4 regions of the Cryobacterium sp. Hh38 genome follow, and region 1 is predicted to be linked to each of the others. Evidence: riboswitches for the same ligand, from Rfam matches in the RefSeq annotation. Region 1 holds a riboswitch; each other region holds the start of a gene.
The links. A riboswitch is a leader RNA that binds a small molecule or an ion and turns the genes downstream of it on or off. The one in region 1 is predicted to bind thiamine pyrophosphate.

Region 2: it holds a riboswitch for thiamine pyrophosphate, as region 1 does, so the genes downstream of both, E3T41_RS09680 (ECF transporter S component) here and E3T41_RS05780 (YkoF family thiamine/hydroxymethylpyrimidine-binding protein) in region 1, are expected to answer to the same signal.
Region 3: it holds a riboswitch for thiamine pyrophosphate, as region 1 does, so the genes downstream of both, thiC (phosphomethylpyrimidine synthase ThiC) here and E3T41_RS05780 (YkoF family thiamine/hydroxymethylpyrimidine-binding protein) in region 1, are expected to answer to the same signal.
Region 4: it holds a riboswitch for thiamine pyrophosphate, as region 1 does, so the genes downstream of both, E3T41_RS00815 (bifunctional hydroxymethylpyrimidine kinase/phosphomethylpyrimidine kinase) here and E3T41_RS05780 (YkoF family thiamine/hydroxymethylpyrimidine-binding protein) in region 1, are expected to answer to the same signal.

Annotation. Positions count from the first base shown of each region.
Region 1 is NZ_SOHD01000010.1:110,252-112,443, reverse strand. It holds gene E3T41_RS05790 (ABC transporter ATP-binding protein) at 1-52, opposite strand, end outside; gene E3T41_RS05785 (ECF transporter S component) at 45-644, opposite strand; gene E3T41_RS05780 (YkoF family thiamine/hydroxymethylpyrimidine-binding protein) at 667-1,302, opposite strand; TPP riboswitch at 1,320-1,430, opposite strand; gene E3T41_RS05770 (Gfo/Idh/MocA family protein) at 1,689-2,192, opposite strand, start outside.
Region 2 is NZ_SOHD01000028.1:13,437-15,628, forward strand. It holds gene E3T41_RS09675 (ABC transporter ATP-binding protein) at 1-172, opposite strand, end outside; gene E3T41_RS09680 (ECF transporter S component) at 181-819, opposite strand; TPP riboswitch at 852-962, opposite strand; gene E3T41_RS09685 (hypothetical protein) at 1,303-1,623, opposite strand; gene dinB (DNA polymerase IV) at 1,650-2,192, opposite strand, start outside.
Region 3 is NZ_SOHD01000017.1:206,672-208,863, forward strand. It holds gene thiC (phosphomethylpyrimidine synthase ThiC) at 1-1,056, opposite strand, end outside; TPP riboswitch at 1,051-1,158, opposite strand; gene E3T41_RS06925 (response regulator transcription factor family protein) at 1,323-2,192, opposite strand, start outside.
Region 4 is NZ_SOHD01000002.1:140,783-142,974, forward strand. It holds gene E3T41_RS00815 (bifunctional hydroxymethylpyrimidine kinase/phosphomethylpyrimidine kinase) at 1-953, opposite strand, end outside; TPP riboswitch at 936-1,035, opposite strand; gene E3T41_RS00820 (dihydrolipoamide acetyltransferase family protein) at 1,108-2,192, opposite strand, start outside.

The DNA.
Region 1 (2,192 bases):
GCGGGAATCGCACCGACACGTCCTGCAGTGTCAGGATGTCGGTCTCAGGCACGGGCGAGGCGATCGCGGCCGATCGCGAAGTTGTCGACGACGCCGGTTTTGTCGAGGGCATCGACGATGAGTTTGGCCAGCAGCCCGCCAAGAAACACGCCGGAGATAAGCTGAATAGCGAGGCGCAGCAGAAAGATCTCCTGGCCGTACCAGCCGGAGCGAAATGCCGAGTAGAAGAACACCAGCCCGGCGCCGAGCAGCCCCGAAAGTGCGTAGGTCAGCCAGCTGTAGTTGCGGTAGCGAGTGAGGGCGAACGGAATCTCGCTGCCCGCGCCTTGAATGGCGGCGGCGACGAAGAGCAGCGGCCCGACCATGGAGCCGAGAAAGACGACCTCGATCACCGACGCGATAACCTCCGCAAAGATGCCGGCGAACGGCCGTCGCACGATGGCGATCGCGATCGGGGCGACGAGCAGCCAGGAGCCGAGCAGAAAGTGCTGCGCGAGGTCGCCGGCCGGACCCATCGTGATCGACAGGGCGGTCCAGGCCTGCACGAATATCCAGTACAGAAAGCCGAACACGACACCGAGCACGACGACAAGCACGAGGTCTTTGAGGCTCCAGTGCCTTTTCTTGGCGGATGCTGTGGGCATGGCTGTTTCCTTCTGGTCGGCGTCAGGACGCATGGGAGTTCAGGCTCGGGCTGTTGAGGGACAGGGTCGCGTGCGTCGCCACGTGCTGCACCGTTCGGCCGGCCACGATCCAGCCGGCGGCGATGACCTGCAGCACGAGGGCGAGGTCGCCCTCGAGCCGGGTGACGAAGTGCTCGCTGTGTACCGTGAGCCCGGAGGCCTTGGCGGTCTCGATCGCGGCGTAGATGTCGCGCATGTGATCGGCGGAAGCAGAACCGGTGCCGTCATCCAGTGGATACAGTGCCCATTCTGCGACGGCGTGTACGCCGGTGGGGGTGAGGTTCACGACCTCGGCGAACAGCCCGCCGGTGGGTGGCAGCGTGCAGGTGACTTCGCCGGGGCAGCCGCGGGAGAATTGCACGGTTGCCGTGACGTGGGCTCCGCTGCGGCTCGCACCGGCGACGACCTGGCTGACGTAGCGCAGCAGGTCGGGTTCGGCGCCGGACAGGTAGGTGCTGACGACGCCGGTTTGAAGTGCGAGCCCGGTCGAATCTGCCTGCTGGAGCGCGTCGAGAATGACGGCGGCGTAGTCGTCGCGCATGACGGCGAGGGTGAGGCGCGCGCCAATGCCGAATTCCGCCGGTGTGGCTGTGAAGGTTTCTGGAATGATCGTGCCCATTTCTTTCGTGGGGGCACGGGAAGGACGAGTCAGCCTCCCTGCGCTGGCATGATCCAGATCAGGTTCGACGGTCGAAGCCTCTGCAGCTTCCTCTCAGCCCGATTAATCGGACTCCCGTGTTGATACAACGAAAGTATGGCATGCCGTGGCCGGGTCGCGGGTGCCGAGGCTGGCCCCCTGCAGCCGCCACCGACACACCACTGGAGGTTGGGCAGCACGTGCAGCAATTGTTCCAGCGCCTGATCGACCAGGGCCAGGGCGGCAATGTGTGTGACGACACCTGTGCCGGTCGGCGACGGCGTACTGTGCCCCGCCGTGTCGCTAGCCCGCGATGATGAGGATGCTTGCGGCGATCACGCTCCGGGCACGATTTGTGCACGACGGTGTTATTCGTTCGGATACCGTAGACCGATCTTTGCCCGGATGGCATCCATCGTGCGCATGACCGTCACCGATTCCTCGGGAATGATCAGGGGGCTACCGTGATTGCCGTCTCGGATGACGCGTTCCACTTCGGCCGCTTGAAACTGCATGCCACGTCCGGATACTGCCTGGTCATAGACGTCGACAAGTGAATTCCTTGCGTCGTAAAGCGACACCGTGGTTGGTGCGTACCAGGTGTCCGCGATTTCGATGCGGCCCTCGGTGCCAAGGATTGTGGCTCGGTTAGGGCCTCGCGTCTCGAGTGATGAGAACGATGTCGACATCGCGCCGTTCTCGTGCGTGAGGATCGTCGCGACCGACGCGTCAACTCCTGATCGGGTGAACGTTGCGTGAGCGTCGATGTCGACGGGGGCACCAAGGATATCGTGCGCGAAGGAAACAGGGTAGATACCGAGGTCCAGGAGCGCACCGCCGGCTAGATAGGGGTTGTTGATGCGGTGAGTGTC
Region 2 (2,192 bases), on a different contig from region 1:
CGTGCAGCAGCGTCGATTTTCCCGAACCGGATGCACCGAGCAGGAGAATCCGCTCGCCAGGCTCGATGCGGAGGGACAGCTCGCTCACCGCCCAGCGCCGCCGACCGGAATGGCGCCAACCCCAGTCGCGGGCGTCGACGGATGCACCTCCCCGCGTCGCGCCCACCGGCATCCGCTCGCCTAGATCGCGGTTCGACCGGCGATGCGACCCGCCGCGAAGCGGTTGAGCGCGCCCGTGCGAGCCAGGCCGCGCGCAGCGAACCAGGACAGGAGCCCGGCGATAACGACGCCCGAAATAATCGCGCTCACGATATAAATCGTCGCGAATGCGCTCGCTGAACCGGGATACCACAGCACCAGGTCGTTGATGGCCATGGCAAGTCCGGCCCCAGCGCCCGCCAACAACACGACGTACAGACGATAGTTCGTGTAGAGGAACAGAGCGAAGACAAGCTCGGCGCCAAGTCCCTGCACCAGGCCTGACACCAGAGTCAGTGGTCCCCATTGGTTGCCGATCAGCGTGGAAACGACGGCGGCTAGGAGCTCCGTGTAGAGCGCGGCCCCGGGTTTGCGAATGATGAGACCACCGAGCACGCCAGCGAACAGCCAGCCTCCGCCCAGGAGAGCCGACAGGCCCGGCAGCAGCGGCGAAAGCAGACCGCTCAGGGGGTTGCTCGCCTGATTCCAGACGAGGAAGATGACACCGCTCGCGACGCCGATGACGCTGGCGACGACGATGTCGACGACGCGCCAGCGAAAGTTGCGCTTCGTGGCTCCCGCCGGAGCGGATTGCTTGAGTGAACTCGTTGTAGCGTGCACTGTTTCGTGCCCTTTCCGTAGGTGAATACAGGGCACGGGATTGAGAAGCCTCCCTGCGCTGGCATGATCCAGATCAGGTTCGACGGTCGAAGCTTGGTCAGCTTCCTCTCAGCCCGGTGTACCGGACTCCCGTGATCATAATCAAGTATAGTGCCCCGTTTAGACTGACGACATGGGGATCACGACATGAGCATCGGCATTCTGCTCGTTTTGGCGGGCCTGTACCTGCTGCTCATGCGCCGGTTCGTTCTACGGCGGCGGCGAATTGCGCAGGGTCTGCCGGTGAGCGGCCCCTGGCACTTTCCGGCCTGGCTGCGCCCAAGAGTGCCGCGCTGGGCGCGGCGACGCTTCGCGCGTCGCCCGCGCCGTCCGCGCGCCGCGCGGCGGTTGCGCCACACCCGCCCGGGCCCACCTTAGCTCCGTGGGCCCATGATCTATCATGGGCCCGGTTTCCGGGCCCGGGCCCCGTCGTGCAGAAAGCGACTACTTCTTTAGGGCTCGAATCACCCGGGCCAAGGCGCGGCCGGTGACTATAAGGAACGGCACACCGACGGCGAGCAGGGCGATGACGTTCGGCTCGAACCGGGCTGTACCGCCCGACTTGACGTACGCGCCGATCGGCAGCGAAACGCCGCCTCCTCCCCCGCCGGACCCGGCCTCACCGGCATCACCGCCGCCGAAGCCGTAGTAGGCGAGCGCGACGGGCACCAGAGTGACGCCATCGATCTGTACAGGGTCACCGTACGCCGACTTCACACCGGCGGAACGGAACGTTTCTGCGAGTTTTTCCGGGAGGCTGGTCATGCCATCAGGTTAGCGTGGCTGAGACTTCAGGGGCGAGGTGTGAAGTGCGAAGCCGGGCGCACGGTTCCCGCTCCGAATCGCTCGGTCACGGTATCCACGGCCAGCTCCGCGCCCCGCCAGTCCTCGTCCGGGTCCCAGAGTCCAACCGATCCAGACGCCGTGCCGAGCTGCTCCGCACGCACCCCGATCAGACGCACCCGAATGCCGGAGGCTGCCAGCAGGTCGAACGCCGCCACCGCTTCCTCGTAGATGCGCCGGCCCACATTGCTAGGTTCGGCGAGGGTGCGCGACCGGGTCACCGTACTGAAGTCGGTGTAGCGCAGCTTGAGGGCGACCCGCCGGGCCACGAGATCACCCCGACGCAGCCGCACGGCAACGAGGTCGCACTGCCGCAGCAATTCGCTGCGCAACCGGTCGATATCCGTCATATCGTGTTCAAAGGTCACCTCGTGACCGACGCTCTTCTCCTCCCGCTCGAGCGTCACCGCGCGCGGGTCGCGACCCCAGGACAGGTCGAACAGTTTCTGACCGGATACCTCCCCCAGCGCTTTGCGCAGTACCGTCAGCGG
Region 3 (2,192 bases), on a different contig from region 1:
AACGTGGCCGGGGCCCTCGATCATCACCTGCACTCCGTAGGACTTCGCGACCTTCGTCAGCTCACCGAGGGTGCGCAGCTCCGCGAACTGGGCCTCGTCGTTCGCGTCGGCGATCGAGCCGGGGCGCAGGCCGTCGCCGAGCGAGAAGGTCACGTCGTAGCGGCGCAGAATCTCGCACAGCTCCACGAAGTGGGTGTAGAGAAAACTCTCCTGGTGGTGCGCGAGGCACCAGGCGGCCATGATCGAGCCGCCGCGCGAGACGATTCCGGTCACCCGGTTGGCGGTCAGCGGCACGTAGCGCAGCAGCACGCCGGCGTGCACGGTCATGTAGTCGACGCCCTGCTCGCACTGCTCGATCACGGTGTCGCGGTAGATCTCCCAGGTGAGTAGCGACGGGTCGCCGTTGACCTTTTCAACGGCCTGGTAGAGCGGAACGGTGCCCACCGGAATGGGCGAGTTGCGCATGATCCACTCCCGAGTGAGGTGAATGTCCTTGCCGGTGGAGAGATCCATCAGGGTGTCGGCGCCCCAGCGGGCCGCCCAGACCATCTTCTCGACCTCTTCGGCGATCGACGAGGTCACCGCCGAGTTGCCGATGTTCGCGTTGATCTTCACGGTGAAGGCCTTGCCGATGATCATCGGCTCGCTCTCCGGATGCTTGTGGTTGGCCGGAATGACGGCCCGGCCGCGCGCCACCTCGTCGCGGACAAGCTCGACCGAGACGCCCTCGCGCGCGGCGATGTAGGCCATCTCCGGCGTGACAATGCCGGCGCGGGCCCAGACCAGCTGGGTGGCAGCGCCATCGATGGGCAGCGGATGCTCCCACCCGGCCCGAGTCTGCGGCAGCCCCGTCTCGAGATCGATGGTGGCCGTCTCGTCGGTGTACGGGCCGGACGTGTCGTACAGGTCGAAGTGTTCGCCGTTGCTGAGGTTCACCCGGCGAACGGGAACTTCGAGTCCGGGCCAGTCCTTTACCGGTTCGTAGCGTTTGCTGCTGCCCTGGATCGGGCCGGTCGTGACCGTTTTTGACATGGTTGTTTCATCAATTGTGCGCATTGGTTTCGAACTTCCTACGCCGGCATTACCCGGACAGGTTCAACGGTCGACGGCCCTGGCCGTCCTCTCAGCTCGCTGGTGCGCGCTCCCGTGGTTGGTGTGTCTTCTGACTCCTTCACCCTAGCGCTGGTTGCGCGCTCGGGTCCTACCGGGGTCGCGGTCACCGCGCCCGTTGGGGGCCATCGCTCCGGGCATCGCTGGCGCTATGACCGGGAACTGGCGCCCGAGTCTGCGGGTGCCAGGCATAGCTGGCGCTGGGCATCCGCTTAGCGAGCGAGGGCGGCCAGCTCGACGCGGGTCGAGGCACCGACCTTGCGCAGCAGGTTGGCCACGTGAAACTTCACTGTGTTCTCGCTGATGGTCAGGGCCTGTGCGATGGCCTTGTTGCGCGCCCCAGAGGCGACGAGTTCGAGCACGCCGCGTTCGCGTGGGCTGAGGCCCCAGGCCGCGGCGGTGGTGACGGATGCCGTGGGCGCGTCGAGCGGCAGCGACACGGCCATCTCGGAGCCCCAGCCGGCGGTGGCCTCCACGTTGAGTGTGCCGCTGAGCGCGACGACGCGGGCGGCGAGCTGACGCACGCTCGGAACCTCGGCATCGAGGTTGCCCGGACCGTCGTCCCGAATGCGGATGAGCAGGTTACTTCCGTCGCAGTCCCACTGCACGCGCACCCGCGCGACCCCGGCCTGTTCGACGAGGGCGAGTACGGCGCCGCGAACGATGGCGCGGGCTTCGTGGGCGACCTCGCCGGGCAATGCCCGACCGTTCACCGGCGGCTCGATGAACTGCACGTCGAGGTCGCCGAAGCGCACGAGCGGGCGCAGGTCGTTCCTGAGACGTTCGAAGGCGCGGGCGACGGGTTCCTCGGTGAGACTGCGATCGAGGTCGCTCACCGCGCGCAGGGCGACCATCGCGGCGGCGGCGAGTTCGGTGGCCTTCTGTCGGGCGGCGGTGTCACTCGTGCTGCCGGAGCGCAGCACAGCAAGCAGGGATTCCAGCGTGGTGGCGTGTGCGTCGGTGAGGTCGGCGATGAGTTTGGAACGTTCGGCGGCTGCGCTGCGCGCTGTTTGAACCGGGGAGTTTGCGGGGAGCGTCGAGCGTTTTGCGGTCGTGGCGGATGACGCGGCCGGTTCGGCTGC
Region 4 (2,192 bases), on a different contig from region 1:
GGCAGATCGAAGATCTGCGTGCGAATCTGCTCGACATCGCGCCACAGTGTCGCACTGAACTTCACCGAATCAGCTGGTGTGGCCGACTCGACCGACGCGCCTGCGAACAGCCGATGAAAGTGATGGATCGGGCCATGGCCCTGACCGACCTCGAGGTCGTCGGCATGGGTCAGAGCATCCTGAAGCCAGTCTTTGACCTCGGCCAGAGACGCAGCCCAGTCCCCGGTTCGCGCCTGTACCGTGGCCATTGCCGAGGAGAGCGAGCATCCGGTGCCGTGGGTATTCTTGGTGGCGATGCGCGGCGAAGCAAACTCGACAACGCTCTGTGCCAGCAGCCCGTGGGTGTTGACCAGGGCGTCAGGGCAGATGGTTTCGTCGAAATGACCCCCCTTCACCAACACAGTTACTCCGGTGCGGGCTGATAGTCGTTTGCCCTGCTCGATGGCCGCAGCCCAGTTTGCCGCTGTGGGTTCTGCGAGCAGAACGGCCAGCTCGGGAACGTTGGGTGTGACGAGATCGGCGAGGGGGATCAGATCACGCAGCGCCTGCTCCGCTTGGGGTTCGAGCAGCCGGTGACCACTCGTTGCCACCATCACCGGGTCGAGCACGACGAGCGGAGGACGGTGGGCATTGAGCCAGGAACGCACCTCGTGAATCACGTCGATTTCGGCGAGCATGCCGATCTTCACGGCATCGATGGTCACGTCATCGCTCACGGCGTTCAATTGCTGGCGCAGAAACGCGACCGGCGGGGTGTGCACCGAGCGCACCCCGCGTGTGTTCTGCGCGACCAGAGCTGTTACTACTGCCATGCCGTACCCGCCGTTGGCCGCGATGCTTTTCAAATCGGCGTGGATGCCGGCACCGCCGGTCGGGTCGGTGCCGGCGATACTGAGAATCCGAGGCGTGGTGCGCGGCGTGATATTCGAGGTCTGATCAGTCATCCGTGACATTCCTTCGCTAGTGCTAACTAGACAGGTTCAACGGGTATTCATCTCAGCTCGCGCATTGTGCGGAGCACCCCGTGTCACTCAGCAGCCTATACGCCAACAAACATCACTCAGTAACCGATGCCAGAATCGTGGGCGTTCAGGACACGCCCCGAGCTCACAGGTCGGCGAGCAGGCTCACCGGGTTTTCAATGCAGCCGGCCACATAGGTGAGAAACCCGGCGGCCGTTCCGCCGTCGCAGACCCGATGGTCGAACACCATGGAGAGTTCTACGACGGTGCGAACCGCGAGTGCGTGTTCGACCACCCACGGCCGCTCGATCATGCGCCCAATGCCGAGAATGGCCGCTTCGGGATGGTTGATGATCGCGGCCGAACCGTCGACGCCGAGCGATCCGAAGTTGTTGAGGGTGAAGGTTCCCCCGGTCAGCGCGCTCGGCGAGAAGGTGCCGTCGGGCGACTGTGCGACCAGCGCGGCGAGGGCATCGCGCAGCTGTCGCGTACTCATCGCGTGGGCACGGTGGATGACGGGAACCATCAGCCCGCGTGAGGTCTGCGCCGCAATGCCGAGGTTGATGGCTCCGTGCTGGAGAATCTCCTGGCTCGCGGTGTCGACCGAGGAATTGAGCACCGGATACCGGCGCAGCCCGGCCACCACGAAGCGCGCGATGAGCGCCGTCACGCTGAACCGCTCATCCGTCGCCGCGAGCAGCTGGTCCCGCGCGGCGAACAGGGCGGTCGCGTCGACGTCGAGCCAGATCGTCGCCTCGGGAATCTCCCGACGCGACGTGGTCAGCCGCTGCGACACGACTTTGCGCAGGCCGGTGATGGGAATGCGAATATCCGCACTCGCCGCGTCGACAGTGCTGGGCGGCGTCGCAATACCCACATCGACTGCCACCTCGACAGCCACATCGACAGCCACGGCCGGAGCGGTGAGCGCGCGAATGTGTTCCTCGACGTCGCTGCGCAGCACCAGACCGTCGTGCCCGCTCCCGGCCAGCGCGCTCGCGTCGAACCCGTTCTCGCGCGCCAGCCGGCGCACGATCGGAGACACGACGGGGGAGTGGCGGATCGGGTCGACCGTGCTGGACGAATCGATGGCTGCAGAAACGGATGCCGCCACCTCGGCGGGGCGCTCGGCCAGCGCAACGGCGACGGGCGGCGTCGATGCAGCCGGTGCCGGGGCATCCGCTGCCCGCGGGGTGCCGAACCGCCCGGCGGCTACCTTGCGCGCCGGCC